Regions from separate parts of the Bacillus sp. PK6-16 genome, predicted to be linked through region 2. Evidence: riboswitches for the same ligand, from Rfam matches in the RefSeq annotation. Region 2 holds a riboswitch; the other holds the start of a gene.
The links. Region 2 has a riboswitch for S-adenosylmethionine ahead of M1D66_RS10950 (hypothetical protein). Riboswitches for the same ligand answer to the same signal wherever they lie in the genome.
Positions count from the first base shown of each region.

Region 1: another riboswitch for S-adenosylmethionine. It lies ahead of M1D66_RS26270 (MetQ/NlpA family ABC transporter substrate-binding protein); the one in region 2 lies ahead of M1D66_RS10950 (hypothetical protein).

Region 1 covers NZ_CP096511.1:5,125,613-5,141,692, forward strand. The annotation lists gene M1D66_RS26260 (DUF6612 family protein) at 1-230, opposite strand, end outside; gene M1D66_RS26265 (NAD(P)-dependent alcohol dehydrogenase) at 388-1,296, shown strand; SAM riboswitch class I at 1,376-1,490, shown strand; gene M1D66_RS26270 (MetQ/NlpA family ABC transporter substrate-binding protein) at 1,577-2,389, shown strand; gene M1D66_RS26275 (methionine ABC transporter ATP-binding protein) at 2,402-3,442, shown strand; gene M1D66_RS26280 (methionine ABC transporter permease) at 3,417-4,085, shown strand; gene M1D66_RS26285 (SDR family oxidoreductase) at 4,124-4,900, opposite strand; gene M1D66_RS26290 (DoxX family membrane protein) at 5,293-5,799, shown strand; gene M1D66_RS26295 (DUF4256 domain-containing protein) at 5,872-6,438, opposite strand; gene M1D66_RS26300 (S9 family peptidase) at 6,546-8,510, opposite strand; gene M1D66_RS26305 (DUF3994 domain-containing protein) at 9,099-10,250, shown strand; gene glmS (glutamine--fructose-6-phosphate transaminase (isomerizing)) at 10,348-12,150, opposite strand; gene M1D66_RS26315 (hypothetical protein) at 12,163-12,348, opposite strand; gene glmM (phosphoglucosamine mutase) at 12,637-13,983, opposite strand; gene M1D66_RS26325 (CdaR family protein) at 13,976-15,457, opposite strand; gene cdaA (diadenylate cyclase CdaA) at 15,450-16,080, opposite strand, start outside.
Region 2 covers NZ_CP096511.1:2,121,178-2,137,257, reverse strand. The annotation lists gene M1D66_RS11005 (NETI motif-containing protein) at 90-290, opposite strand; gene M1D66_RS11000 (MFS transporter) at 274-1,470, opposite strand; gene M1D66_RS10995 (hypothetical protein) at 1,589-1,816, opposite strand; gene phaZ (intracellular short-chain-length polyhydroxyalkanoate depolymerase) at 1,878-2,780, opposite strand; gene M1D66_RS10985 (MarR family winged helix-turn-helix transcriptional regulator) at 2,970-3,386, shown strand; gene M1D66_RS10980 (MFS transporter) at 3,402-4,601, shown strand; gene M1D66_RS10975 (serine hydrolase domain-containing protein) at 4,702-5,961, shown strand; gene M1D66_RS10970 (short-chain fatty acid transporter) at 6,482-7,828, shown strand; gene M1D66_RS10965 (group-specific protein) at 7,869-8,222, opposite strand; gene M1D66_RS10960 (NAD(P)H-dependent oxidoreductase) at 8,219-8,794, opposite strand; gene M1D66_RS10955 (SWIM zinc finger family protein) at 8,818-9,207, opposite strand; gene M1D66_RS10950 (hypothetical protein) at 9,470-9,727, opposite strand; SAM riboswitch class I at 9,828-9,926, opposite strand; gene M1D66_RS10945 (hypothetical protein) at 10,049-10,240, shown strand; gene M1D66_RS10940 (YwiC-like family protein) at 10,271-10,993, opposite strand; gene M1D66_RS10935 (ECF transporter S component) at 11,176-11,877, opposite strand; gene M1D66_RS10930 (ABC transporter ATP-binding protein) at 11,850-13,511, opposite strand; gene M1D66_RS10925 (energy-coupling factor transporter transmembrane component T) at 13,484-14,362, opposite strand; gene M1D66_RS10920 (DUF4430 domain-containing protein) at 14,385-15,224, opposite strand; gene M1D66_RS10915 (DUF4430 domain-containing protein) at 15,282-16,080, opposite strand, start outside.

The DNA of each region.
Region 1 (16,080 bases), 2.3 Mb from region 2:
TTCATCTCTGTTCCTTCAGCCTTTATTCCCACATCATATGTCATCGTTACATTTTCTTCGTTTTTAAAAGCTTCATTCGCTTTATTAAAAACATCCTTCGCTGTTAATTCCTTTTCTTTCTGCACAGCTTCTTTTTTCGGTTCATCAGTCTTTTTTGCTTTCTCATTACTACACCCTACTCCTAGACCGACTGCAAGTACTAAACTTGAAATTAAAATAATTTTTTTCATAACGTCCCCTCCTTCCCAAAAATAATATCATCTCTTTTCCTATGAAATCTATATAATTCGTAATATTCTTCTTTAAATTTATTTCCTATATAGCAACATGTTTGAGAAAAAGTTTAAATATGATGTAAATAATAACAACTCATTTCAGGAGGTCATTATGAAAGCTATTATTTGCACAAAGTATGGACCACCTAATGTTCTCCAACTTCAAAATATAGAAAAGCCTAAACCTAAAAAAAATGAAGTATTAGTTAAAATTCACGCAACAAGTGTATCGACTGGAGATTGTAGAATACGTGGCTTTAATAGCCCCCTCTTATTTTGGATTCCTATGCGGATCATATTAGGTTTCAGAAAACCGAGAAAACCTATACTTGGCGTAGAGTTATCCGGTGAAATCGAAGACATTGGAACAGATGTAACACAATTTAAAAAAGGAGATCAAGTTTTTGCATTAACAGAACTAAACCTTGGTGGTTATGCGGAATACACATGCGTGCATGAAAGTGGATTAATAGCATTAAAACCTACCAATGTGACATATGAAGAAGCTGCCGTTATTCCTTTTGGCGGAACTTCAGCATTGCACTTCCTTAGAAAAGGACAGATAAAAAAAGGGCAACGAGTACTTATATACGGCGCCTCTGGGTCAGTAGGGACAGCTGCCGTACAACTTGCGAAATACTTCGGGGCGACTGTCACAGCCATTTGTAGTAGTTCGAATTTCGATTTAGTAACAGCTTTAGGGGCAGACAACGTAATTGATTATATGAAAGAAGATTTTACTAAGCGGGGCGAGCACTATGACATTATATTTGATGCAGTTGGAAAATATAATAAGTCTCTTTGTACAGATGCATTAATGCCTAATGGAAAATATGTATCTGTGAACGGAATGATGGCAAAAGTCAGTAAAGAAGATATGAACCTACTAAAACAACTAGCTGAAACAGAAAAGCTAAAACCTGTTATTGATAGAACTTACCGATTAGAAGAAATTGCTGAAGCTCATATATATGTAGAAAAAGGACATAAAAAGGGGAACGTTTCGATTACCTTAAAATAAAATATATTCTGAAAATATAATTGACAATTCTTTTTGTACGATTTACTATTAGTACCATATTCAAAACTACATACACATACTCTTATCAAGAGTGGCGGAGGGACTGGCCCGATGATGCCCGGCAACCGAGCTTATGACGTATAAGCTAAGGTGCTAATTCCTGCAAAACGAGTTTTCGTTTTGGAAGATAAGAGAGGAATCTATTTCGTCTATTCGGCACCTCTCTTATTTTTTGGGAGGTGCTTTTTATTTTGGAACGTATATGAAGGGGGATTTATAGATGAAAAAGGTATTATTAAGCATTGTAAGCGGAGCAGTATTATTATTAGGCGCATGTAGTGTGAGTTCAAATAAAGAGGTAAAAGAATTAGACGAGAAAAAGATTACTGTCGGTGTAACAGGTGGACCACATGAACAAATTTTTGAAAAGGTAAAAGAAGTTGCAGCAAAAGATGGTCTCGAAATTGATATAAAAGTATTTAATGATTATGTAGCGCCAAACGTATCATTAGATGAAAAAAGCCTTGATGTAAATAGCTACCAAACGAAATCGTATTTAGATGTATTTAAAGCTGAACGCAATATGAAATTAGCTGAAGTATTTTCAACAGTAACATTCCCTATGGGTGTATATTCTAAAGATATAAAAGATGTAAAAGACTTAAAAGAGGGCGATGCAATTGCTGTACCAAATGACCCAACCAATGAACTTCGAGCTTTAAAATTATTTGAAAAAGCAGGGGTTTTAAAAGTTGATCCAAAGGCTACAGAAAAAGCGACTGCAAAAGATGTAATTGAAAATCCAAAAAAATTAAAGATTGTCGAATTAGAGGCATCTCAATTACCAACGCAACTAAGTGAAGTGAAAGCAGCTGCAATTAACACAAACTTTGCATTAGGTGCAAAATTAAGTCCAGCGAAAGATTCTATTTTCCGCGAAGGAAAAGATTCACCCTATGTGAACTGGGTTGTTGTTCGTACTGAAAATAAAGATGATGCCGTTGTAAATAAATTAAAGAAAGCTTATCAATCTAAAGAAGTAAAAGAGTTTATCGAGAAAAAATTTGATGGTTCAGTTTTACCATCTTGGTAGGAGCTGACGATAATGATTGAATTAAAAAACATATCTAAAGTATTTACAACAAAAAAAGGGAATGTTGAGGCTCTTAAGTCTACTTCCCTTAAAGTAGAAAAAGGCGAGGTATTTGGAATCATTGGGTATAGTGGCGCTGGTAAAAGTACATTGATTCGATGTGTAAATTTATTAGAAAAACCAACGACAGGAAATATCATTGTAAACGAACAAGACTTAACAACGTTATCGACAAAAGAACTAGCAAAAGCGAGACAAAGAATCGGAATGATCTTTCAAGGATTCAATTTACTTAAAACTGTTACCGTTTATGAAAATATCGCATTACCGTTACGGCTTGCTGGCATTCCAAAAGCAGAAATTGAAAAAAGAGTAGAAAAGTATTTACGCATTGTCGATCTTTTTAATCGAAAAGATGCGTATCCAAGCGAACTTTCTGGTGGTCAAAAACAGCGTGTTGCAATTGCTCGTGCGCTATCACATGAACCTGAAGTGTTATTAAGTGATGAAGCAACGAGCGCATTAGATCCCGAAACAACCGATTCTATCCTTGATTTGCTATTAAAGATTAACGAAGAAATCGGAATTACGATTTTACTCATTACACATGAAATGAATGTCATCCAGCGTATATGTGACCGCGTTGCTGTTATGGAACATGGATCTGTAGTCGAAAGTGGGACTGTAAAAGATATTTTCACAAACCCACAACATGTAACAACGAAGAAATTTGTAAATAGCGCATTTGCAGCGAAAATTCCAGAAGAGGTACAGAAAGAACTACAAAGTACTGGAGAAATTGTAACACTTTCATTTATTGGCACTACTTCAGGGGAACCTGCCTTAGCCGTTGCCACAAAACGTTTCCAAGTGTATCCGAATATTTTATCCGGTAATATTACGCAGTTAAAACATGAAGCATATGGGAAACTAGTCGTTCATATGCAAGGGGAACAAAATGAAATCCACCGTGCTTTATCATTTTTACAAGAGCAAGGAATCATCGTAGAAGGAGGTAGAACAGACTATGGGAAACAAGTCCTTTTTGGATGAATGGGGTAAAGTCATATGGGAAGCTACGATCCAAACCTTTCAAATGACATCTATTTCATTACTCATCTCGATCCTTATTGCACTGCCACTTGGTGTTACACTTGTTTTAACGAGACCTGGTGGGCAGCGTGAAAATAAAATCATCTATCCTATTCTTAATACAATTATTAATATCATTCGTTCTCTTCCATTTATCATTCTATTATTCTTTATTTTACCTTTTACAAAGTTTCTAATGGGAACGTCCATTGGCGTGCAAGGTGTTATCGTACCGCTTGTCGTCTTCACAGCCCCTTATATCGCACGTTTAATGGAGACAGCTTTACTAGAAGTCGATCGCGGTGTCATTGAAGCCTACCAAGCGATGGGCGTTTCTACTATAAAAATCATTTGGCACGTTATGGTTAAAGAAGCACGTCCCTCCCTTGTACTCGGATTAACAATCGCAACGATCGGCTTAATCGGCGCAACAGCAATGGCTGGCCTTGTAGGTGCTGGCGGGCTAGGGGATTTAGCATACCGCTTCGGACATTTACGCTACGAGCCTGAAGTAATGTATGCAACTGTCTTTATTTTAATTATCCTCGTTCAAGGATTACAGTCTTTAGGGAATGATGTTGCACGAAGATTGAAGAAAGATTAAAAAAGAAGGTATCTCACCAAGGTGAGATACCTTCTTTTTTATCTTTTAAATCCACCTTCTGAATGAATAACTTGCCCAGTAATCCACTCAGCTTCTTCACTTACTAGAAATTTAATGAGTCTAGCTGCATCCCTTGGCTCACCAATTCTGCCAAAAGGAAACATCGGCTTTAACCCTTGTTTTATCTCTTCAGTCATCCATCCTGTATCGGTTGGTCCTGGATTAATTGCATTCACTGTTATTCCTAAATGAGCTACCTCTGCTGACAACGTACTAGTAAGAGCATCAATAGCTCCCTTCGTTGTCGCATAAGCTAGTTCTCCTGCCATAGGACCTTGAAATTGCCCCGAAGTAATATTAACAATTCTACCACCATATTTCTTATCAAACCCCCGGGAAAATTGACTACTGAGCAATGTAGTCGCACGAACATTTACCATATAATGCTTATCTAATTCTTCAGCAGTCAACGTAGAGAAATCATTATTCGTAGAATATGCTGCATTATTAATTAATATATAAGGGTACCCTAATTGTTCAGTAACTTTATTTATAAGCTCTTTCGGTGCATCATTCTGAGTTAAATCTAACTCCATACTTGAGACTTTAACACCGTTTTTTAGTAACTCTTCTTTTAATTGTATTTGTTCATTTTTATCAACGCCCCAAGGCCTCTCTTTATCGTAAGCTGTCCAATACGTAAAAAATATATCGTATCCTAATTCAGCTAATTCTTTACAAACCGCTGCGCCTATACCATCTAGACGACTTACCCCTGTAATAACTGCTACTTTATTTTTCAATTGGTTCATCATATACTCCTCCAAGTTTAAAGGACGCATATTTTATATAAGAGATATAAACTTTCCCACAAAAAAGACAGATACATAAAATAGGCACCTATCCTTATAAAAGGGATGTACAATCCAAATATGCATTCCTTGAATGATTTACAGATAACTAAATAAACCCTCGCTTATGAGAGCAAAATTCATCTATCTAGTTTCTAATCATTACAAGTTCATCCACATATCTAGTCTTTGCCTCCTTTTGATATATCTCTATTATTAGTCTATCAAAAAAGATGAAATGTTACAAAAAATAAAACAATTACTCAAAACATATATTCGTTCACACTTCCTCCATTGTGAATTTATTCACAATGGATATATAATAAACATGTAAATACAATATTGGAGGGATTTCAATGGTTATCAATTTTTTAAGAACTGATAAACGTGCTACTTTCATATTATTACTTTTACGGCTTTACATAGGATATACATGGCTCGCTGCTGGGATAGGCAAAGTCTTCGGACAATCTTTTGACGCAAGCGGTTTTCTAAAGGGTGCTATTGCTCAAGCATCAGGTGACCATCCTGCAGTACAAAGTTGGTGGGCAGATTTTCTTCAACATTTTGTCCTTCCAAACGCAGACCTATTTAGCTTTTTAGTTCAATGGGGAGAAATTTTAGTAGGTCTAGGTTTGATTTTAGGCGGATTAACAAAAACAGCTGCATTTTTCGGAATCATAATGAATCTTTCATTTTTATTAAGTGGAACCGTTAGTGTAAACCCAAACCTGCTTATTTTGACTATGTTCATTTTAGTTGCAGGGCAGAACGCTGGACGTATTGGATTAGATGGCTATGTTTTCCCTAAACTTTTCCGTAAAAACAACCACAGAACATATAAATTAAGTAAAACTGCGTAGTAACAGTTTACTTTTAAAATATAAATAAGAAAAAGAGCCTGAATATAGGCTCTTTTTCTTATTTATCCTAATTTAAACTTTTAACGAACCACGAAAACCTCTGGCAGCATAGTAAGAGTCTGCTCCATTGTGGTACACGAAAACATGTCCAAAGCGATAATCGCAAAATAGAGCACCACCAAGCTCTCTAATATCTGAAGGTGTTTGTACCCAACTCGATGATTTCATATCAAAATCTCCAAGTTGTTGTAACTCTCGATATTGTTCTTCCGTTAATAACTCAATGCCCATAGCATTGGCAACATCAATAACGTTATTTTCTGGTTTATGTTTTTTTCTTGATTCTAACGCTTCAAGATCATAACAAAGACTTCTGCGGCCTTTAGGACTCTCCTTTGAACAATCATAGAAAGTATATTCGTCCTTTTCTTCATCATAACCAACAACATCCGGCTCACCACCAGTTACTTCCATTTCGTTAAGTGACCACATTTTTTCATTATTAGTAGTCAGCTTCGCTTCAACTTTAGCCCATTCAAGACCTTCATGGCGGTTCATGTTTTTCTCAAAACGAGCTTGCAATACTTTCAATAACTCTTCACGTTTTTCTACTAGTAAGTCATTTTTATTTCCTGTCATATTAGTCCTCCCTAATGTATGTACTGATAGTAGTTTAAGTATATATTTTATAATAAATCATCTCAATATGAAGACCGTTTCAACCTTATGTCTTGTACAAACATCCATTACAAAGTCCTAAAGCCCTCCATACTCTCCTCAAGAATATAGTGTGAAAACCACATCAAGTTCTGCTTCATAATAGCCACATGAACTCCTGGTTGGTCAGAACTATATGCCATTCCTTTAAATATAATTAATTCTGTATCAACTTCCATATCCATTAATCCTTGATATAGATCATATGCATTTGTAATTGGAATTCTTGCATCCTTTTCCCCATGTTGAATTAAGGTAGGCGTACAAGCTGATTTAATATACGTCATAGGTGATGTCTTCGTATATATCTCTGGATCATTCCATGGAGTATTTCCTAAATACATTCTAATAAAGTAAGGTATATCTGTATTTACATAATGGGTACTCCAGTTAGTGATTCCACCGCCAACTGAAATAGCTTTAAACCGACTACTAAACGTAGAACAGAAAGCTGATACATATCCACCGTTGCTCCATCCCATAACTCCTACTCTATCCTTGTCTACCATCCCTTTTTCTACTAGTTCATCCACTCCAGATATAACATCATCGTAGTCAGCAATCCCCTGTTTTCTATAGTTAGCTTTTAAAAATTCATTACCATAACCTGAACTTCCTCTGTAATTTGGTTCTAAAACGATAAAGCCTTTTTCAACAAACTGTTCAATCGGATATTTCTCATTGAAGCAGTCTGAAAATATCGGAAAAGATGCCCAAGCCGGACCGCCGTGAATTACTACTAATAAAGGATATTTTTTATTAGTGTCAAACTCTACTGGCGTTGATAAAACACCTTCTATTTCAAGACCATCACTACTTTGCCATGAGATGATTTCCCTGTTACTTCTAAGTTTCCCTTTGAAAAAGCTATTTTCATCCGTTATTTTTTTATCGTCTAAATAGATTTCAAAGGTTTCATTTGTTATTGCCTTATTGTAGGATATATGTTTGCCATCCTTTGTTATAGAAGCATCCATTATAAAGCCATCTACTTTTTCGCTTAATATTTCCACAGTGCCATCTTCGGCTAGCAAACCAATAAGATAATTCGTTTTATTCTGCCACCTAATTAAAACCCCTTTAGCTGTCCACTGTAATGGCATAACCGTACTATCAAAATTTGTTACAGGTTGAATTACCTCTCCGGTATTTATATCATATATCTCTAACGTACTATCTTGTATATGGTTTCTATAGTAATCCTTCTCTCTTATGCTTGCTGTGTAACATATTTTACTGCCGTCAGGAGAAAAGCAAACACTCCCTCCCAACAACTTATCCACATTCAGCTTTTGTAGCTCTCCAGCTTTAATATGGAGTATGTATAGATCTCCATTTATATAATCTGCCATATTTGAGCTTGGTGTCGCCATAAATACAACCTTTTTACCATCATTTGAAATATCAAATTCATGGATATGAAAATCCTTACCATCCGTTAATTGATAAACAACTCTGTTCTCGTGTTCATCTGTATCACTTTGTATCACCTTCTCTATTTCAATGTAATATAAACAATTATTCTGGTGTTCCTTACCTATATGTTGAAAATCTCCATATAGGTCCTTACGTTTCTTTATCTCCTCACATTCTTTTGACTGCGTAACATAATAAAGACCCTTTCCAGTAGGACCCCATTTGAATGTACTGACTCCTTCTTTCTCATCAGTAATTTGAACATCTCTATAACCATCTAGTGACTTAACAAATATCTGATTTTCCCCATCACCAACTGGACTAAGATATGCAATGCACCTAGCATCTGGAGACCATAATGGGTGTGTACTATCTATATCCCCATTTGATAATGGGTAACTCTGCTTCTTATCTTTTTCATATATCCATACATGATTCCTATATATATTGTCTTTCCAATCAGCCGTCTTCTTAACAAATGCTACGTTTTTACCATCATCACTTATGTTTGTACTTGATACGGTTGGTAATGAAATAACCTCTTCTATACTTAAATATGTTTTTTTATTCACTTTTATCAATATACCCCCTTGAAATGTCCATAAATCTCTCGTCTCTTTTTTTCGTAATAAAGGAAATTGTTCACGAATACTTAAAATGATAACGGAAAATTCAGATAAACAAAAGTGAAGTCGATAAAGTAAAACTTTAATTTATGGAGTTCTATCCACTTACCAATTCTAGATGTTCTTTTTCGACACAAAAACACCCCTTTTAGATACAAATTTGTAAATTTATTTTAAAGCTATAACTATATGTTGGTTTGGAATAAAATTTGATAGAAATGAAGTCACAAATCTTTATTTAACAACAAAAAAATTCATTTTGAAAAAACGATTGATCAAAATAGAATTACTCTTTTTAACTAAGTATGAGATTTTTATAAAAAAATTTTAATCAAAACTCACTTAGAATCTTTACTTGAAGGAATAAAGCTTCGCATCTTTTTTGTGAACATCGTTAAACTAAGATAAATTTTGACCGTATCTGTAATTAATTGTAAAATATTATACGTAGAAAGGTATTATAAAATAAATATAGAAGGGGTATGTTTTTTAGTTTTAAAGGGGCTAAAGCACATCTATTTTATGTTTTCAAAGGGAGAATTGAAAAATCATATGAAGAATTTCAAAAAGAGTACAGGTAAAATTTTACTAGCATCCGGATTAGTAGTTTCTATGTCAGCTTGTAGTGTAACAAATTTATTTGGAGAAAAAGAAAAAACAAATGCTGAATCTGGTAAACAAGAAAGTAAAGAAACTAAGACAGAAGGAACAAATTCAACTAAGTCAGAAGGTAAATCATCTGAAACAAAGGAAAAATCAACTAACTCAAAAGAAGAAAGTAAAGATGTTAAGATGATTATGGTTTTACCTGAGGATTACCCACAACTTATGGTAGACATTGAAGAAGACTTATTAAGACGTCTAGATTACTATGATGCTTCTGTGAGGGATAATAAAAAGGGAAGTAAGTCAAATGAAGAGGTACGAGATAGTATTAAAGACTTAGATAAAGTATTTAATAAAATAGAGCGTATAGATGCACCAGGAAAATACAAGGAAGATCATAAGGAAATTGTAAAAGCTGTTCAAAAGTTAAAAGAATCTTTCAAAGAAGTATCGAAGTTATTTGATTACTCTAAAACACTTAAAGATACGGATGATGCAATCATAGATAAAGCAAACAATAAATTAGATGAAGCAAAACGCATTTGGAAACCTGTATTTGATAAGTTAAAAGCGGAAGCTAAGGGTGGTTCAACAACTACTTCTACAACAAGTGGTACTAGTTCTTCTAACTCACCGAGTTTATCTAGTGGTAATACAGTTAAAACATACAGTACCCAAGATAAAACTGGTATATTCAAAGGAAAAATTGATACACCAGACGAGGATTCCGCTAAGTTTAAGAATGTACAGAACAACTATAAAGACGGTACAGAGCTTGTAGGTAATTGGGGTATTGATTACGGAGACGGAGTCAAAACTACGTTAGTCCTAAAAGCAGATAAGACATTTGAAACATATGCAAATGGTTCTTATCCAAATAAAGATAATTACTTAACAGGAACATACCAAGCAGACGTTTCTTCCCATCAGTTAACGCTAATGGTGGAAAAAGGAACTCAAAATGGTCAAGAAGTGAAATTGGAAAGACCTATTTATTCATCATATGAGGTTAAAAATTTAGATGGTAAAGCGTTACAGATTTTCCACATAGACGAACAAGTAACAATTTGTTATGTAAAACAATAAATAACTAAAAAAACTCTGTAAAATGATTTTTACAGAGTTTTTTCTTAGTTTTAATTTATTTCAAACGTATAACTATACTTATTAACCTACCAATCTCCTACTCAACAGTAACAGACTTAGCTAAGTTACGTGGCTTATCAACGTCACACTCGCGGTGAAGTGCTGCGTAGTATGAGATAAGTTGTAATGGAATAACTGCTACTAGCGGTGCTAGCGCTTCGTGTACAGCTGGTAATACGAAGCTGTCACCTTCCATTTCTAAGCCTTTCATTGAAATGATACATGGGTTAGCCCCGCGTGCTACTACTTCTTTCACGTTACCACGAATTCCAAGGTTTACGTGCTCTTGTGTAGCAAGTGCGATAACTGGTGTACCATTTTCGATTAAAGCGATTGTACCGTGTTTTAACTCTCCTCCAGCGAATCCTTCTGCTTGGATGTAAGAGATTTCTTTTAGTTTTAACGCACCTTCTAATCCTACGTAGAAGTCTACGCTACGTCCGATGAAGAAACAGTTACGCGTTGTCGCTAAAAATTGTTTTGCTAATGCGTCCATTTCTTCTTTTTGATCACAAAGTTCTATCATTGCATTTGCTACAAGTCCTAGTTCGTGTGTTAAATCGAAATCAAGAACTTCACCTTTTGCTTTAGCAATATCAGCCGCTAAAATTGAAAGTACTGCAAGCTGTGCTGTGTAAGCTTTCGTTGATGCAACTGCAATTTCTGGTCCAGCGTATAACGGAAGTGTATAATCAGCTTCACGAGAAAGCGTAGAACCAGGCACGTTTGTAATTGTTAATGCTTTATGGCCCATTTCATTTGTTTGCACAAGTACTGCACGGCTATCAGCTGTTTCACCACTTTGTGAAATGTAAATGAAGAATGGTCTTTCTGTTAATAATGGCATGTTGTAAGAGAATTCACTTGCCACGTGTACTTCAACTGGCATTTTTGCAAACTTCTCGATAAATTGTTTTCCAACAAGACCTGCATGATAACTCGTTCCACATGCAATGATGTAAATACGATCGCTATCTAAAATCGCATTGCGGATGTCTTGATTTAATTCAATTTCGCCATTTTCATCTTGATACTTTTGAATTATATTACGGATTACAAGTGGTTGCTCATCGATTTCTTTAAGCATGAAATGAGGATATGTTCCCTTTTCAATATCACTTGCGTCTAATTCCGCTGTAAACGGTGCACGTTCAATCGTTTCACCTTGTAAGTTTTTAATTGTAATACTTTCTTTCGTTACGATTACGATTTCTTTATCCATTAGCTCAATAAATTGATCTGTAACTTGTAACATCGCCATAGCGTCGCTTGCCACAACATTAAAGTTGTCACCAACACCTACTAATAGCGGGCTTTTGTTTTTAGCAACATAAATCATGTTTGGATTTTCAGCATCAAGTAATCCGATTGCATAAGAGCCATGTAAAAGAGATAGCGTATTACGGAACGCTTCTTCTACACTTAATCCTGTGCTCACTTGTTGTTCCATAAGCTGTACGATAACCTCTGTATCTGTTTCACTTACGAACGTTACATCTTGTAAATATTCCTTTTTCACTAATTCATAGTTTTCAATTACACCGTTATGAACTAATGTAAAGCGTTTTGATGTACTTTGATGCGGATGCGCGTTTACCTTACTTGGAACACCGTGTGTAGCCCAGCGTGTGTGTCCGATACCTACGCTTGCTGCTACGTTCTCATCTACGATTTCACGAAGTTTTGCGATACGGCCTTTTTCTTTGTATACAACAACACCGTTCTCTGCTTGTACTGCAATACCTGCTGAATCATATCCACGATATTCTAGCTTTTCTAAACCTTTTAATAAAATTTCCTTTGCATCTTGCTCTCCAATAAATCCTACGATTCCACACATGTTTAGTCGCCGTTACAAATGCTTACACTGCTCTGCGAACATGTAACGACATAGTCCGATACCATTTTTATTTATACTAAAAAACGGATTACATATTGCTAGCCCTGTAAGCTTGTAACGGCTTTCACCTTCCTCTCGATTGGGTTTAAGTCCGTATATACTTATACAGCTAGTTTTCATCCGTTCCTCTTCTCTCATCACACTTTCACCTTTGTCCACTAAGTCACCTTAATGATTTAAGTAAAAGTTTGCGGTTGTGATGAACAACCGGGAGTCATCCGCCGAAATCTCGATAAACCCCACCTCGTCAACTACACTATTTGTAGTTCTGGCGCTTTTATAATTTACAATATTTCCTTTGAGAAAAAGAACAAGACCATCTTATAACAAACATGGATAAACCGTCAATGAAATTTTTTTCATCGTCTATAAAACATATGAAAAAGGAGCACTTTTTGTGCTCCTTTTTCATATAAATTCAGCTAATTATTCAGCGCCAACTTCGGCTTTCACAACTTCTACAATGCGATGTACATATGCATCACAAACTTCTTGTGTTGGTGCTTCTGCCATTACACGAATAAGTGGCTCTGTTCCAGATGGACGAACAAGAATACGACCATCACCGTTCATTTCTTCCTCTACAACACGAATAATTTCTTTAATTTTTTCATTTTCTAATGCTAATTTTTTATCTGTTACACGAACGTTTACTAACAATTGTGGGAATTTCGTCATTTCTCCTGCAAGCTCAGATAATGGCTTTTTCGTCATTTTCATGATGTTTACAAGTTGAAGTGCACTTAACATTCCATCACCAGTTGTAATGTAATCAAGTAAGATAATATGGCCTGATTGTTCTCCACCTAGGTTGTAACCTCCACGCTTCATTTCTTCCATTACGTAGCGGTCACCAACTGCTGTTTTATCACTTGTAATATTATTTGCTTCAAGTGCCTTGTAGAAACCTAAGTTACTCATAACAGTTGAAACAACTGTATTATGTTTTAATTGACCAGTTTCTTTCATATATTTCGCACAAATGAACATAATTTGATCACCGTCAACGATGTTTCCTTTTTCGTCTACAGCAATTAAACGGTCGCCATCGCCATCAAAAGCAAGTCCGATATCCGCACCTTTTTCTTTTACCAATTCAGCTAAGCCTTCTGGATGTGTAGATCCTACACCCTCATTAATATTCATACCGTTTGGAGAAGTTCCCATTGTTGAAATATCAGCTTCTAGGTCTGCAAATAAGTATGGAGCTAGAGAAGAAGTTGCACCATGTGCACAATCTAAAGCGATATGTAGGCCAGAGAAATCTTCTTCAACAGTTTGTTTAATGTACTGTAAATATTTTTGTCCACCTTCAAAGTAATCGCTCACTTGTCCAAGATTAGTACCTGTCGGACGTGGTAGTTCATCAACTTCTTTGTCTAATAAAGCTTCAATCTCAGCTTCTTGCTCATCTGTTAATTTAAAGCCGTCTGAACCAAAGAATTTAATACCGTTATCTTGTACTGGATTATGAGATGCAGAAATCATAACACCCGCTTGTGCATCTAGTGCTTTTGTTAAATAAGCAACGCCCGGTGTAGAAATAACGCCAAGGCGCATTACTTCTGCTCCAGTTGATAATAGGCCTGCTACTAAAGCTCCTTCTAACATATGACCAGATACACGTGTATCACGACCGATAATTACTTTTGGACGATCTGTATCTTTTGTTAATACATAACCACCAAAACGTCCAATTTTGAAAGCTAATTCAGGTGTTAACTCCTTATTTGCAACTCCGCGTACTCCATCTGTACCAAAATATTTACCCATTATGATTCGCTCCTTTTTCTTGCTCTTTTTGATTATCTACTGTTGGTTCTTGACTCGTTTCTTTATCTTTATCTTGATTTTGATTTTGGTTTTGATTCTTTTCCTGTTCTTTTTCTGAATCAGGTTCAGGATTTTTTGGTTTCTCATTTTGATTTTCTTGATCCGTATTTGAATCGGGTTGTTGACCGTTACCCTGTACTTCTTTATCTGGTTTTTCTTTCTTCACAATAGTAACTTTAGCACTTTTTTGTTTTGGCTCTATTGAAATATTACCAGGACCGCTCACTTGAATGGAAATATCTTTCGTCCCTGAGGATACATTTTGCAGATTAATTACCGCTGTTATTTGAGCAGCTGTTATTTTATCTACTATACTTGCTTCTCCTGAAATATCAACACTTATCTTTCCATCTTGCGGCGAAAGTAGCTGAGCAGTAACATCTTTAGACAGTCCATTTTTCTGGATTGGGATACCATCAATCGTTTTTGTTTTCGTTTGTTTTGTTTTTTGCACCCCCACCGAAACCTTCACTTGATTCGGTTTTGCACTTGTTACACCCTTGGGTAATAAAACAGAGGCATCGAATGTTGTAGACTCTGTCAATTGACTAAGATCTACTTCGACCCCCTCTAGAGATTGTATATTATCCAAAATATCTTTTGGACCAGCTATCGTTACTTCTCTCGGTTCAACACTGATATTTGTAACCGCCAATCCTTCTGCTAAACTCCCCTTCTTCGTATACGTTACAGGAACAGTTTTTTCAGTATTATTGGCTGTAGTTTGCGTTGCCACATTCAACGTTACACTAATCTTAGATGGACTTGTTCTTACATTTAAACGTTTTCCTTCTTTGTTGTATAATGTAACTTCGGGAGTTTTTGTAACAGTTTTATTAACACCTTTTAAATCAACATACGCTTTGGCAGATGAAATGCTTTCAATTTCTTCTTTCGTCCCAACTACCTCAACAGTATCCGGTTTAAGGCTTGATTTTTCTAGAGTAGCCCCCGCTGGCATCTGGTCCTCATTTGATAATTTCAGATCTACATGAACATATTTTCTCGCCTTTTCATGAAGAGTAACTTTAATTGTTGATGGCTGAACTGTTCCTTTCACATCATCTGGAAGCCCGTTCGTTTTTAAAGAAATCTCATAAGTTCCTTTTGGACTATCTCGCAAATCAACCGGTATGTCAAATTGTTTTTTTGCTTTTGCTGTAGCAACTGATGCTTTTGGGCCTTCTAATTTTACTTTAACGCCCTCTGCCGGAATACCACTTACAATATATTTTTCCTCATCATACTTAAGATTAATAGCATAATTAGTTAATGTTTCTTTCGTATCATTTGCAAAAGGTAATATACCTGATGTCGTATTTTTTTCAGTTAACGTCGCTGACATAAAAAGCATACACGCCAATAGTAATGAGATCCCTTTTAAAAACCAATGATTCTCCATTAACTTATCCATGACGCTTTCTCCTCCAATTCCATAAAGACGAAGAAGTCGTTTTTTCGTTTCCACTAAATTCAGCTAATAACATATCTTTCAGCTGTTCTGTCTTCAAATCACGATGCAACTTACCATTTTTCGTTAAAGAAATTTGACCAGTTTCTTCAGACACAACTACTGTAATACTATCAGTAACTTCACTAACTCCCATTGCAGCACGATGTCTAGTTCCTAATTCTTTAGAAATAAACGGACTTTCTGATAATGGAAGATAGCATGCTGCTGCTTTAATTGTACTTCCTTGCATAATTACCGCTCCGTCATGAAGAGGTGTATTTGGAATAAAAATATTAATAAGTAATTCCGATGATACGTTTGCATTAAGCGGAATACCCGTTTCCACATAATCACCCATACCGGTCTCTTTTGACAAAGTAATTAATGCACCAATTCTACGTTTCCCCATATATTCGGTTGCTTTTGCTATCGCTGTTGCAACCATTTCAGGTTCATCATCCTCATGCGTTCCAACACGCGAAAATAAACTCCCGCGCCCTAGCTGCTCAAGTGCTCTTCGCAATTCTGGCTGAAAGATAATAATAACGGCTAAAAATCCCCACGTTAATACTTGTTCAGTTAGC
Region 2 (16,080 bases):
ATTCTATTCAATTCCTTCATTGATTAATAAAAAAACAAGCCACCCAACTATTGGATGGCTCTATACTATAAAGAGAATTTGTTATTGGATTACTTCAATTTCCCTTCAAAAACAATCTTCCTACCGCACGGCTCAACTACTGTTTTGCCGTCTTTCTTTACTTCATGAAAGATTGGCTCTTCCATACGACGAGACGGAGCGTAGCCTTCTTGTTCCATACGTGCTAAGCAGTCTGTAATTGTTTCATTTTCAAGTACTTCAAATTTCTTTTTATTAGGTTGTTTTGTCATGCCCTAACCTACTTTCTATTTTTCTTGATGCGAATTGATTTTTCATGTAGACCATATATAACATTGCGAGAATTCCCATTATAATCATAACCGCAATAAAAAAGCTTGTATACTGTATTTTTTCTATAAATACGCCGCCTAATACAGGTCCCATAATACTGCCTAAACTAAAAGCGATTCCGGATAATATATTACCTGCTGGTAGTAAGTGTCTCGGTAATAAATCAGTCATAAATCCAAGCCCTAAAGAGAAGCACGATCCAATAACCATACCCGCTAAAAGCATGCAGGCAAAGACGATCCAGTAATATTGATCAAATATGGCTGCAAGCAAGAAAATGCCCGTACTTATACAGAACGTCCACGTTAATATACGGTCCCTTCCGTATTTGTCACTTAATATACCGAGCGGAATTTGTGTAATAATACCCCCAACTGCAAATGCTGGTAACAAGAAGGATACATCTGAAACAGACCACCCTTTACGAAGTGCGTATACTGGTAAGTTACTGTTTAACATTGCTTCAAGTACGCCATATGCAAGTGGTCCCAGCAGTGCAATCCATCCTAATCCAACAACTTGTTTATAACGAGAAAATGATGATTCACTCTTCACTTCTCTTTCATCTTGCGCTGGGAATGCATTTTTTGTTGGAAGTAGTAAAAGCCAACCTATTAAACAAAGTATAGTAGATATAATAAATGGTGTCGCAAGACCGTACTGCACAGTGCTTGCTAAATACGGACCAACGGCAAAACCAATTCCGAAGAATACACCGTATATCGATACTTGTCTCCCTATTTTACTTGGGTCTGATGTTGTCGTGATCCATGTTTGTGTTCCGACATGAAGCATATGATCTCCAACTCCAACTAGAAATCTAAGGATAAACCATACCCAAAATGAAAATGTTTGTGTAAAAAAGAATAATGAAATAATAACGAGAAACCCACCTATAACAATAATCGGCTTCATTCCAAACCTTTGCATCGGTTTTTCAAGAAACGGCGAAATAACTAATATCCCAATGTACAATGCCGTCGCATGAATACCATTAATACTTGAACTAACCCCTTCTTGTTCAAAAATCATTGCAATGGCCGGTAAGAGCATTCCTTGTGACAAACCCGAGATTGCTACAATCCCAACCATAATCCAAAAAGTAAAACGCATTGACATCCTCTGTCCCTCTCCTTCTCACGCTTCCACTTTTCATTATAAACTGTTTCTTCAAATGCGTGTACGAATATTCGCAATAAAAAACAAGCTAAAAGAATGAACCTTTTAGCTTGTTATCTTATCCTTCCCAAACTTGCGCTTTCACATTGTAATGAAAGTGTTTAAAATATGGATTTTCATAAAATGAAGGTCCATATAAGTAATGTTGCATATGAGCTGTTAGTGGCTGCTGCATTTGTAAAGGAACTACAGCTGGTGAAACTTGCATATACATCGGATCTATCATTATTTTTGTATAGATATGATGATTATATGGCGAATAAGCGATTAAGGATGGTTTATGCATTGATAATCTCCCCTTATACATACAAATGTTATAGTATATGCAACACTTCTCATTTCGGGGATTATTTCTGTTCTAACCAATCCTCTACATGTTTTATAAATACATCTAAACAATCAATAAACGGCGAGTGTCCGCAATCTTCTAATACCTTCAACTCTGCATTTGGCAAATGTTTCGCTAATTCCTCACCGACTACTTGCGGTACGACATAATCTCTATCACCTTGTATGACGAGTGTTGGCGCTTTAATACGATGAATTTGTTTACTTCCCTCTACAACCCCATTATGTTCATCTGAAATATTAAATGTAATGAGCGCATAATTCACATCTACGAAATTACGTTGCGTTAACATATCATCTAAATACTTTTCATAACGATCCGGTTCAGGTTGATTATGTGTATATATTAATAGATTCCATACTGTACGGTAATATAGTTTGTTCATATTTTTTATCGCATCTAATACTGGAGCGATTTGTACTGGATCTTGCGCAATTTCTTCTTTCGTCTTTACTAAACTTGATACAATCGGCTGCCCATTCGTATCTTTTTTAAAGATTGGGTATCCTTTCATTCCTACTGATTCTACTAAAATTAACTTTTCTACAAAAGTTGGGTGATTCGCTGTAAATTGCATCGCAACGCCACCACCCATTGACCAGCCCATTAATGAAAATTTCTCTAGCTTTAACTCGTCAATAAATAATTTTACATCGTCTGCAAAGTCTTGTAATGAATCTATCGACTGATTATACGTTGATTGTCCAAACCCTCTTAAATCAAGAGCGTAAATATGGTATTGATCTTGCAACTTTTCAATAACTAAATCAAAGTGTTGTGACGATGTCATGTTCCCGTGAATGAGTACAAGAATATCTGTATTTCGCCTTCCAACTTCCTGATATGCAATCGTTTCTCCGTTCGATAGTGAAACAAACTCCATTGTTGCAGGCTTAATCATCACAAGTTCCCCCATTCTATTTAATAGAAAGAAAATTCTTTACTTAATTAAAGAATAGCACGTAGAATATACGTTCGCAACATAAAACCTATAAGAATTTTTTACATAAATCAACATGTCTATTACTAGACAATTATTATAAAAAAGTATATAGTTAGCTAGGTAACTAATTTGAAAGGATCAAAATACATGGACGAAAAACAACATTTTTTTCACATCGTCAGCCAGACTTCTCGAAAGTTTACGAAGAAATTTAATGAACGTGTATCTCCAACAGGGTTATTTAGTGCGCAATGGGCTGTTATTTTCCGCATTAATCAAACTGGTTCTTGTACCCAAACAGAATTATGCCAGTATTTAAATGTTGAATCACCAACGATGACTCGTACGTTAACACGTATGGAAACGATGGGATGGATTATTCGTACAGAAGGTAAAGATCGCCGCGAGAAGCTCATTTCTTTATCCGAAACAGCGATAAAGATGATTCCAGTATGGCAAGAAGAAGTTGATACTTTCGAAGAAAAAACGCTAGAAGGTATTAATGAAGATGATTTACATCAAGCATTTCAAGTGTTACAACAAATTATTAAAAATTTAGATTAAATTGGAGGGATGACGATGCAAAGTGAGAAACTTTGGACGAAGGATTTCCTCGGAACTTGTTTTAGTAGTCTATTTCTCTTCTTAACATTTTACATGCTTATGACTACTCTGCCTGTCTATGTTATAGACGGGCTAAAAGGAAAACCTGAGGAAATTGGTTTAGTTGCAACTGTGTTTCTTATTTCTTCTGTTTTATGTAGACCATTCACAGGAAAATGGCTCGATGATTTAGGAAGAAAGAAAATATTATTTATTTCACTTTCATTATTTTTAGCCGCTACTGTTATGTATTTCGGTGCGCAAAGTTTATTCTTATTACTTGCCCTTCGCTTCTTGCACGGTATTGGGTTCGGGATGGCAACGACAGCTACTGGTACGATTGTAACTGATGTTGCGCCAGCTCATCGACGAGGCGAAGCGCTTGCATATTTCGGCGTATTTATGAGTCTGCCGATGGTAATTGGTCCTTTTTTAGGTTTAACAATTATTTCTCATTTTTCGTTTACTGTATTATTTATCGTTTGTTCCGTATTTTCATTACTTGCATTTTTATTAGGACTACTTGTAGATATTCCACACGAAGCACCTGTTAGCAAACAAAAACGTGAAAAAATGAAATGGAAAGACTTAATCGAACCATCTTCTATTCCGATTGCACTTACAGGATTTGTTTTAGCCTTTTCTTATAGTGGTATTTTATCCTTTATTCCTATTTATGCGAAAGAACTCGGTTTAAGTGAAATTGCAAGTTACTTCTTTATTTTATACGCACTTGTTGTTGTCATTTCTCGTCCATTTACAGGAAAGATTTTTGATCGCTTCGGTGAAAATGTACTCGTTTACCCTGCTATCATTATTTTCACAATCGGAATGTTCATATTAAGCCAAGCACAAACTTCATTTTGGTTCCTTGGCGCAGGTATGCTAATCGGTTTAGGTTACGGGACATTAATTCCGAGTTTCCAAACGATTGCGATTTCTGCCGCTCCAAACCATAGACGTGGTTCTGCGACAGCTACGTATTTCTCATTCTTTGATAGTGGTATTGGTTTTGGTTCTTTCATTTTAGGTATTGTCGCAGCGAAATCCAGTTATCATAATATGTATTTTATCGCAGCTATTATCGTTGCGTTCACTTTACTTTTATATTATGGATTACACGGACGAAAACAAAAATTCAAGAAACAACCTACAGACGGAAAAATTTCCGCTTAACGTTAATAAGGAAAGTAAACTTCCCCGTTTACTTTCCTTATTTTGTATTTCTTTCAAGACGAGCGTATACTTATAGTAGAAATAAAAAGGAGGGCCATATATGAAACTAAAAAAATCTCCCCTACTCTTACTTATACTAACATTCATATTTGTAATTACAGGGCTTGGGTTTACTTACTTCAAACAAAATAAAACGACTCCATCAAAACATAATGTGACAAAAGAAAACTGGTTAAATGACCCTTACTTACGTTGGTCGTACACACACATGAAAGAATTCACTTTAGTTAATGACGTAAAAAACAATCCTGACCAAATTGCTCACTTCCCTTCCGCATTGCAAAACTTAGACGATTTTGCTGTGGAGCGTAGATTCGGAAATACAACTCCTCTAAAAAAACTTTTAGATGATAACAAAACAGATGCTTTTGTCGTTGTACATAATGGACAACTTGTTTACGAACGATATTTCAATGGGTATAAACAGAATGAACCTCATGGTATGGCATCATTAGCAAAAGTCTTTACCGGGGCAATTATACAATCTCTCGCTGAAGAGAATCGTATCGATTTAGAGAAAACAGCTGACACTTACATAAAAGAATTAAAAAACACACCGTTCGGTAATGCCACACTTCAGCAATTAATGGACATGCAAGTTTCAGCTGAATATCCTACTCATGGATATGAGCAACCTGGGCTAGAAAATCAAGATGCACAATTATATTTAGCTAGCAATATTTTACCCCGTGGCAAAAATTACGACGGTCCGATGAAAATTTATGATATGTTACGGGAAGCCGAAGAAACTGCACCGCCTGGTTCTTCCTTTTCTTACAATAACGGATCAACAGAAACGCTCGCTTGGATTATTAGAACTATTACTGGTAAATCACTAGCTGAAAATGTAAGCGAACGAATTTGGTCTCAAATTGGTATGGAAGAAAACGCGTATTACGTTACAGATGAAACAAAAGTAGAACAAGCTAGTGCTGGATTAAATGCAACTGCTAGAGATATGGCGAGATTCGGGCAATTACTATTAAACAACGGGGAATATAACGGAAAACACATTCTCCCTTCTTCTATTACAGAAAGTGTAAAAAATGTCCAAGAAGGTGAACTTGCAATTGGCCCTGGAGCTTCCATTTCTTATCATAATCAATGGTGGATTCCGCACAATGAACAAGGTGCTTTTGAAGTGTTAGGTAGTTACGGACAAACACTTTACATCGATCCGAAAGCAAATATGGTAATCGTTCATTTCTCTTCTAACGCAACGCCAAGTAATGAAATACATTCGACTTACTCAAATATGTATATTGATATTGCACATCATTTAGAAAAGCTTCCACAGTAGTGGAAGCTTTTTCATTACAGTACATTATTTACACTACTATACCAATTATCTTTTCGTTATTAGAAAAGAATGAAAAAACAATTACCTAAAATACACCTATCGAAAATTTTATAAGCAGTTTACAATTTTAATTGAGCGTTTAACTTATACATCCACATCTTTTGGAGAATGTATTAAAACACTTCCCTTACAAAGATTGTCTGTTCATATTGGTCGAAAATTTCTTCTATAGATGAAAATAAAGTTTCTTCCGGGATGATGAACTTTATTTTTTGACCAGTTTGCAACAGTTGCTTTGAAGCCAGCTAGTAACCTTTCTCTATACTATCCCTATAAGTGCTACCCCATTTCCAACCGTTTTTCTTCTAGTATATTAAAAGCAGAATTTGATACGAGGCTCTATATCAATCTATCAATAAATTACCACTCTGTAAATATCTGAATTTTCTTTACATTGAAGGTTATCTCCTAACCAACCTCGAATAATTGTAATACATATACATAAGGAGGTTGATCTATTTTGTTTCGTTCCTTTACAAATGGTTGCGTCGCCTTAGTGCAACGCTTCTTGCCAGAACCGTTTATTTTATCATGTTTACTAACTGTTTTCGTTATCTTCTTTGGTATGTTTGCGACTCACCAAACACCTGTAGAAATGATTAATCACTGGGGTAATGGAATTTGGGGACTCCTCGCCTTTTCTATGCAAATGGCACTTGTACTCGTGACTGGATCTGCTTTAGCAAATGCTCCTCTTATTAAAAAAGGATTAACGAAAGCTGCCAGACTACCAAAAACGAATGGACAAGGCATTATTGCCATTTCAATTGTAAGTTTACTTGGTGCATACATAAACTGGGGCTTTGGAATTGTTGTATCTGTTTTATACGCAAAAGAAGTGGCAAGGCAGCTGGACGGATTAGATTATAGACTAGCAATCGCCTCTTCTTACTCTGGATTTCTCATTTGGCATGCCGGTCTTTCTGCCTCTATCCCTCTTACGTTAGCAACAGGCGGTGAAACGTTAATTAAAACGACTGCTGGAAGTATTAAAGAGGCGATTCCAATAACAGAAACGTTATTCTCACCATACGCTCTCGTTCCAGTTATTATTTTTCTCATTACGATGCCTCTCATTAATAAAGCGATGCATCCAGATGAAAAACATACGATTACAGTAGATCCTAGCGTGTTCCATGAAGAAGCTGCTGCTCAAGAAGTAGAAAAAAATACGTTCGCTGAAAAGATGGAAAATAGCATTATTATTACACTTTGCGTTGGATTGTTAGGTCTCATTTATATTTTCAATTACTTTTATACGAAAGGTTTTAACCTTACTCTCGATATCGTGATTTTTATGTTATTAATTGCAGGTCTTATTTTCCACCGTACTCCGATTCAGTATATTCGTGCTTTTTCAGACTCTACAAAAAGTGCTTCTGGCATTTTACTTCAATTTCCGTTTTACGCAGGAATTATGGGCATGATGATTGGAGCAAATAGTGAAGGACTTTCACTTGGAGGAGCTATTTCTAATTTCTTTATTAGCATTTCAAATGAAACGACTTTTCCGCTCTTTACATTTTTAAGTGCTGGCATTGTTAACATTTTCGTTCCATCTGGCGGCGGTCAATGGGCTGTGCAAGCACCAATTATGATTCCAGCTGGCGCTGAACTTGGTGTACCTGCTGCAAAAACAGCAATGGCAATTGCATGGGGCGATGCTTGGACGAATTTAATTCAACCTTTCTGGGCATTACCAGAATTAGCGATAGCTGGTTTAGGTGCTCGTGACATTATGGGATTTTGTGTTGTGAACTTACTATATGCGGGTTTCATCATTAGTCTATGCTTTTTATTTATTTAAACGAAAAGCTAGTTTTATACTAGCTTTTTTACATAATAAATCACTTATTTCCCATGAATTTTATAATCTTCTCCCACTCTAACTCCGTAAGATGTAATGACTCAAATGCAAAAAAATCTTCGCACACTTTTTCAATTAGATGTGGATTTCCCCTCAAAAAATTCCACTGTAATACTTTAGGAAGAAAATGCATTTCATATTCTTTACTTCCCCGTACTACCTCATCAACTTCTCTTTCACAAATTCCTCTTATTAAATAATCATTTCTTAACTCTATTTGAATTTGCTGAAATGTTTCGCTACATTTTTTCAATTGAAGTAAACACGTAACATACTTCCGAAAAAGTTCGCCATCATACTGAACACAGTTTATAATACGATCGACTTCATTCATAATGCACGAGCCTTTTCTTCTATTTGTAATAACCATTTCTCACGCTTTGATACTTTACTCGTTTTCACAGATTGAAACACTGACCGTTTTATATCGCGAATGCCACAAAAACGTAAAACACCTCTCTTCATTATAATCCAATCTGCTGATCGATATAACAATGCGACGTACCATAGAGGCGAGTCTAACGTATTAATAACCCACGCTTTTTTCCCTTGCAATAATCCTTTCGGCAGAGCCCCTTCATATTTATAAGCAAATCCAGCTACGAAAATACGATCAATAAAACCTTTTAAAATTGCTGGCATCCCCCACCACCATATTGGATAGATAAATAGAAGTGTATCTGCTTCTTCTACTAACATTCTGTACCGAGCAGTTTCCTCTTCATTTACTAAATCACGTCTTTTCTTCTCTTCATTGAATACGAGGACTGGATCAAATTGTTCTTTGTATAAATCAAGTACGGTAACTGAATGATTTGTTTCCTGTAGTCCTTTTTGCACATGATTGAAAATCGCCGCGTTAAAACTGGAAGGACTAGGATGAGCATATATAATTAGTACGTTCACTACAAAACAACTCCCTCTATACGTTAAAGTTTCCCCTTCTTTAACATCTTCTCTACAATTTGTACGTTTTTCGAACTTTGCAACAATCGATTTAATAATATAAGTAACTCTTCTTTTTCTAAATCTTTCAGTTTCTCTTTAACTGCACTCTCACCAGCACCTTGCATATCATAAACAACTGCCGCCATATGTTTACAATAATTTTCATAGGGACACTCACAGTTACTTTCTGAAAAATCTTCGAGATCGATAACTACTTCATAATTCCCTGCATTTCCAGTAACGAAAGCAAACACTTTTTTATCTTGTATTTCAACATCTTCTACATGCCCATCTTCATAATATTCATATCCCTTATCTACAATGTACTTTGGGATCCATTTCGTTATATCTTTTAATAAGTAAGCGTACATAATTGTACCCCTTCCTTTAATTCCCTTTTGACTTCGAAAATCCTGCATGTTATTCTAATTACTGTTAAGTAGCAAGTCTACGTGACAAAACGACTGACACCTATTCGGCGAAGGTGTCTCTTTTCATTTGCAGCCGATATGAATTGCCTCTTTCAGGCACATTCAATTTTTGACACTACACACTCAACACCATTCCCTGTATCAGGCTGCTTTAGCAGTCTTTTACTCTACATACTCCGTTATTTTAAGAAAAAAAGAGAGCTTAGCTCCCTTTTCTCGCCTTATACAATACCCCTTTTTCAGCATAGAGATATTCATCAGCTAATGTAATTTTCCCATCCAGTTTTAGTTCGTCTAATAATCTTGATAAATAAAATTGATGCAACATCTTTTTCGTGAATTTTCCTTCATGATGCGAAACGATATGTTCTTGAATATCTAACAATGATATCGGCTTATCTTGCTCTATCATATATTCATAAACTGTACTACGCAGTTTTACGTATTTTTCGAGTGTCACAGTAATGCGCAACCCCTTTCTTCTTAATATAAATTTTCGTAATCGGTTTTTTTGCAATAAAAAAACCTCTCCGATAAGAAGAAGTTACGTATATATCTTCGTCTTATCTCCCAGAACAAATATGTTCTGCTGGAATTAGCACCTGCATCGCGGTTGCTGGGTTTCATCGGGCCAGTCCCTCCACCTCTCTGGATAAGAAAATATTCACTTAATTCTTACTATACGTAATTCCACTTTAATTGTCAAACAAATATAATAAATTATATTTTCTTCCTTACTGTTCATACTACCCATATACGAACACGCAAGGAGGATTATGAAATGCATCAAAATGCTCGCGGATATGTACAAGATTCTTTTCAATCATTACAAGAAGCTAAAAATTGTTTAGAAGAAGCGCTCGAAACAGTTGAAAAAGATTTTAATCGCGCTCGTATTGAACAATCACTTTATGCTGTTGAACAAGCTATTCAACGTTGCGAGTACACCGTTCACATTTTAGAAAAAGATTAAAAACTTCCCATCAATTGATGGGAAGTTTTTTCAAATGGCATACTTCATAATTATTGCCGTTATGATTAAAAAATATACAGAATTAGCAATTTCTAAAATTCCTACTTTTATAATAGAAATTTTTTTACCATACAACATAATCGCTCGAATGACACTTGGTATAAAAATGAGAGAACACCACGGATTAATCGCAAATACAATTATCGTTAATACGATATGATATCCCCAAGATATAAGACGATACTTCGGATTATTTTTTTCACGAATCATCGTTTTCACATAGAACGTACTACCTAAAAAGTATAAAAATGAAATAAGTGCAATGAATATAGCTGTATGATCGATTTGCTTCATTGAAAAGTAATAACTAATTAACCCACCGATACAAAACACAATAATCGCACAAATATCATTTAATAGTGCTCTTTCATTTTTTTGACGAGCGTAATACATATTCACTATAAATAATGGAATCATTACTATTACGAATAAAAGAATTCGCCACTCATATAATAAAGAAATCACCCCAAATAGGAACGCAATAATAAAATAAACAATGGCAGCTTGTAAAAACTCTTTTTTTCGTCTTTGCTTTATGTACGTAAGAAATGGATATGTGGCTAAATAGATAAAGAACCACGCTAAAAACAATGGAATATGATAAATAGTAGGTTTCCCAAGTACGACACTTAATAAAAAAGGAATAACAAGCATAGCCCATGCACCATGTTGCTTCGGAATAACTAACTTCATTAACTATACACCTCCCTTTTGAAAAAAGTTCTCACCTACAATTATACAAATAATTTTATATAATAGCGGATGCATATTGAAACGATTTTTTGACAAAAAAATGCTCCTTACATTATGTAAGAAGCATGAAAGAGGCAAACGAATATGTAAGTCGCGACCCTACCTTATATGAGTATGCTTTTCTATGTCACGTTATGCTCATCTAATATACCGTATTTCTTTTTAAATCTTGTAAGAATCGTAATCCATGAAGTACTAAATAGTAATAAGAAAATAACATTCGAAATCGCATGGCTCAAATCAAAGTAAAAACTTGCGATATAATACGAAATGACAGTTTCCCATGTTGCTTCTCGTATAAAACCGAGAAGGCCCCAGAAATTCATAATCCAGCCAAATAAAAAGCCAACAATTACTCCGTAAAGAAGTCTCCCCCATAGCTTTTTCATAAAAAATGTATTACGAAGTAAACCTGCTATAAAACCAATCATGCCCCACGAAAACATTTGCCACGGTGTCCATGGACCTTGTCCTAAAAAAATATTAGATACGATTGCTGCTGTAGCACCAATCATAAAACCAGTTTCACTTCCAAATACAATTGCAGAAACGATAATGACAAAAGAAGTTGGTTGTACACTTGGTAAAATAGAAAATGGCACCCGGCTTACTGCTGCAATTGCCGCTAATACAGCAACGAGAACAATTTCACGTGAAACAAACGCCTTTCTTTCAAAACGGATATAGAAAGGTAACATAATAACCGCTAATATAAACAAACTACTTAACATGTAATAACCGTCCATAACAAGTGTCGTAAAAAGCAATGTGCCGATTATTACTGCAAAGATACATATTATGAATGCAACATATCGTTTGGACAAGCTTCGTACACATCCTCCCACGTTAATGCATATGGCAAGTCTTTTCGAATGAATCGATTAATAGATGTTGTATAAAAGAAGTTGCCGCTAAAAAATTCTTTCGGTGCATCATTCATAATGACTGTTCCATCAAATAACATCATACATTGATCCACGTATTTCGCTGCAAACTCAATATCATGCGTTGCCATTACAATTGTTGTACCTTCTTTTTGTAGCTTCCTAAATAGCTCTCCTACTCTTTCTTTCTTCCATGGATCCAATCCCTTTGTCGGTTCATCAAGTAATAATAAAGTCGGCTTTGATAATAACGTCGTACATAACGCAAGTAATTGTTGCTCTCCTCCGCTACAATCGTGCGGATGGCGTTCTTTAAGCGAATACAACCAAAACTGTTTTAGCGTATCTTCTGCTATTTCTTTTCCTTGTTCTCCATATAATTCACGCGCACGTTCATAAACCTCATCCCATACTGTATCAAATGTAAAATGGTAATACGGATGCTGCGATACATACCCAATACTTTTAAACCGTTCTTTCGAATCGATTTTATGTATCACTTTTCCGTTCCACTTTACTTTTCCTCTTCTCGCTTTTTGTAATCCTGCTAAAATCGTTAACAGTGTAGACTTACCTGTACCGTTCTTCCCAACGAGCGCTACCCATTTTCCTTTTTCAATCGAAACTGATAAATCACGTAAAATAAGCGGACTATTTTTTTCATATTGGAACGAAATATGCTCTGCGCTTAAAATTACCTCTTGCTTTTCACTTTGTGCTATTGGGTCATTTACATATGATATCGCTGCAAAATCATTCATTTTCATTTGCGCCTCTCGCACTGTAAACGGAATATCTCTCACATTCCACTCTAAAAATAGCCTTGGAATTTGCGGAATAAATGGACGGAATGTTTCTACTCCCCACATATCCGTAATAACAATTTTAGGACTACCATCATACATAATACGGCCATTATCCATACAAACAACGCGTGTTGCAAGCGGGATAACTTCATCTAAGCGATGTTCACTTAAAATAATCGTAATTCCAAGTTCTTCATTAATCCGTTTTAATAATCCTAAAAACTCTTTTGCAGCGATTGGATCTAACTGCGCTGTCGGTTCATCTAATAATAGCAATTTCGGCTGCATAACTAATACCGCAGCTAAATTGACAAGCTGCTTCTGCCCACCAGATAACGTATGAACAGATTGATGCAATAAATCTTGAAATCCTAAAAAGCTAATAAGCTCTGCTATTCTTTTTTGAATAATATGTGATGGTAATCCGATATTTTCTAAAGAAAATGCTAATTCTTGAATCACTGTATCCATAACGATCTGGTTTTCTGGGTTTTGAAATACCATCCCAATTTCTTGGGCAGATAACAAATCAGCTACTTCCTCTATTAAAACACCCTCATAAAATATCTCTCCAGAACGCGTACCAATTGGAAGTAACTCCTTTTTAAAATGTTTTAATAACGTCGTCTTCCCAGATCCCGATCCTCCAGCAAGTGCAATAAACTCACCTTTTTGAACAGAAAGAGAAATATGCTGTAACGCGTATTCGTTTTCATCAGCATATACAAATGATAAATTGTTTATTTCTGCATGCGCCACCATATCCATTCTCTCCCTTCCATCATAATTGGTAAACTAATAAACAGTGTAAATAATACAAACATCATTCCATCGTATTGCTGGAATAAAATAGATTCGACTTTCGGATAAATAATCAATTTCCCTCCGCCATAATTACTACATACAATAGCAGCTATAAATAAAATGATTAAATAACTGAGCGTATACCAATCACGCCTTTCCATTCTATAGCGAATATACGCCGTACGCTTCGTTACACCAAATCCACGAGCTTGCATAGAATCTGCCGTTTGCAGTGCATCTTCTAATGAACAAATTAATAATACTTGCAGCAATTGCGTACCATTTTTGACGCGTTCAATTATCGAACCTGAATCTACCTGCACACCTTTCGTTTTTTGGACGAGTGTGATTTTCTTTAATCGTCTTATAAACAAAGGAACAAATCTCACTGTAATCATCGTTAACAATGCAACTTTCGGTGAAATTCTTGAAAACAAATATAAAAATTTATGACTGGAAATAATATCATTGTATGACGCAAACGTAAACATAACTGCAACTAGTAATAACCCCATTACTATTCCAAACATAATCGCCTCAAGCTTAATACGGCTATCACCTAACCAAAATAACGTAGTTCGACCTCTATGCGTTAATAACGAATTAAATAAAATTACCATAAAAAAGAAAACAATTGTGCTCGGTAGCATCTTTCTTATCTTTTCGCCATTTCCTTGCATCACATTTAACATAATAATTAATACTATTGCTCCAATTAAAAAAAGAGGATGAAGACACATCGTACATAGTATCATCACCCCGATATAATAGAAAAAATTCACAAAAGGATGTAAAGAAGAAAAACTTATTTTCATAGCCCTTTACCGAATGCCTTTCTTATTGTAATACGTATACCCACTCAATTGTATCTCCTGGTTTTACCGTAACTACACCAGCACTATGGTTTGGAAAAGCACCGTTCACACGATATTTCCATCCACTAGTATCCGCAATATCTTTTTCATATAAATCATTAATACCTTTTACATAAATACTATCTCTAGATCCGCTTGCATCAACATCTAATCCTGTACGTTGTAATACTTTATACACAGTGTCGCCTTCTTGTACATCCATCTTTTTCGCACCCATTATATATCCGTTATTTCCTTTTACCGAGATTGTTACTTGTTTTGCTTGCGGTTTCGGTACTGGTACTGGATCTGGTTTTGGTGGTTCAGGTTTTGGTACTGCCGGAGTCGGTATCGTTTTCTCCGCTTTATTCGGATCTTCTTTTTGCTCCTGCTTCGGTGTTTCTTTCGGCTGATTCACAACCTTTGCTTCTTCTTTTACTTCTGGTGCTTTCGGTTGTTGTTTCTCTTCTTGTGCTTGTTGCTGCTCTGGTTGCTTATTTACAGCCGGCTGTTCTTTCGGTTGTTCCTGTTGTTTCTCTTCTTTCTTTACCTCTGGTTGTGCCTGCGGCTTTTCCTCTTTCGGCTTCTCTTCTACTTTTTGTTCTTGTTTCTCTTTCTGCGCTTCTTGCTGCTTTTGCTCTGATTCAGCTTGCTTTTCTTCTGTTTTTTCTTCCGGCTTCGCTTCATCTTTTTGTTCTTCTTGTTTCGCTACCTCTTCTTGCTTCGGTTCTACCTTCTTCTCAGGCTTTACAGCTGCCTCTTCACATCCGGCAAGTAGCCCGAGCGAAAGCAGTAAAGAAATGAACCATTTCACCTTACTCATCCTATCTCTCACCTTTCATACGAAAATTAGGAGCAAATAATTGCTCCTAATTTTTTGTTAAGCTGCTTTACGTCTCCATAATACATATGCAGAAGCAATACATAATACACCCATACCTACTTCTGTTGCTGCACCATGAGAAGATGCTCCTGTTTTTGGTAGACTGTTACCGTTTCCGATTTTTTTATTCTTAACCGGTTCGTTATCTACAACTACTTTTAGATTTTCATCTTTTGTTTCTTGTTGTACTTGTTTTTGTTCTTTCGGTTCTTCAGTAACTTCTTTTTCTACTACATTATTTTCTGGTTCAACGACCTTTTCTGGCTCTTCAATCGGTTTTGGCTTAATTACATTACCAGCGTCTACATTAGACCAATCATAAATAGATTTTCCCATTTCCTTAAATTGAAGTAATGCTAAAAGAGCCTGTTCTGTAGCCATTCCGTTACCATTTTGATCACTTGGTAACCATTTAAATTCACCATTTGAAAGTTGATATGATAATAGGTTTTGCATTGCCTTATGAAGACGATTTTGATCTACATCTTTAACAAGCGATAATCCAATAATTGCTTGCGCAGTACTATTTGAATTTTCTTGTCCATCAGCTGAAAAACCACCATTTTGCAGCTGTTCGTTATATAAATACGCAACAGCTTTTTGTATAGCTGGTTTCACATCTGATCGCTCTTGATAAGGAGCTAATGCTGATAAAACCATACCTGTTACATCAACGCTACTAGCACTATCTTTACTACCTGAACTATTATAAGTCCATCCACCGTCTGTATGCTGATTATTTAACAGTGCTTCCACTAGAGCAACTCTGTTCCATTTTGATTCAACTGGAATCTCA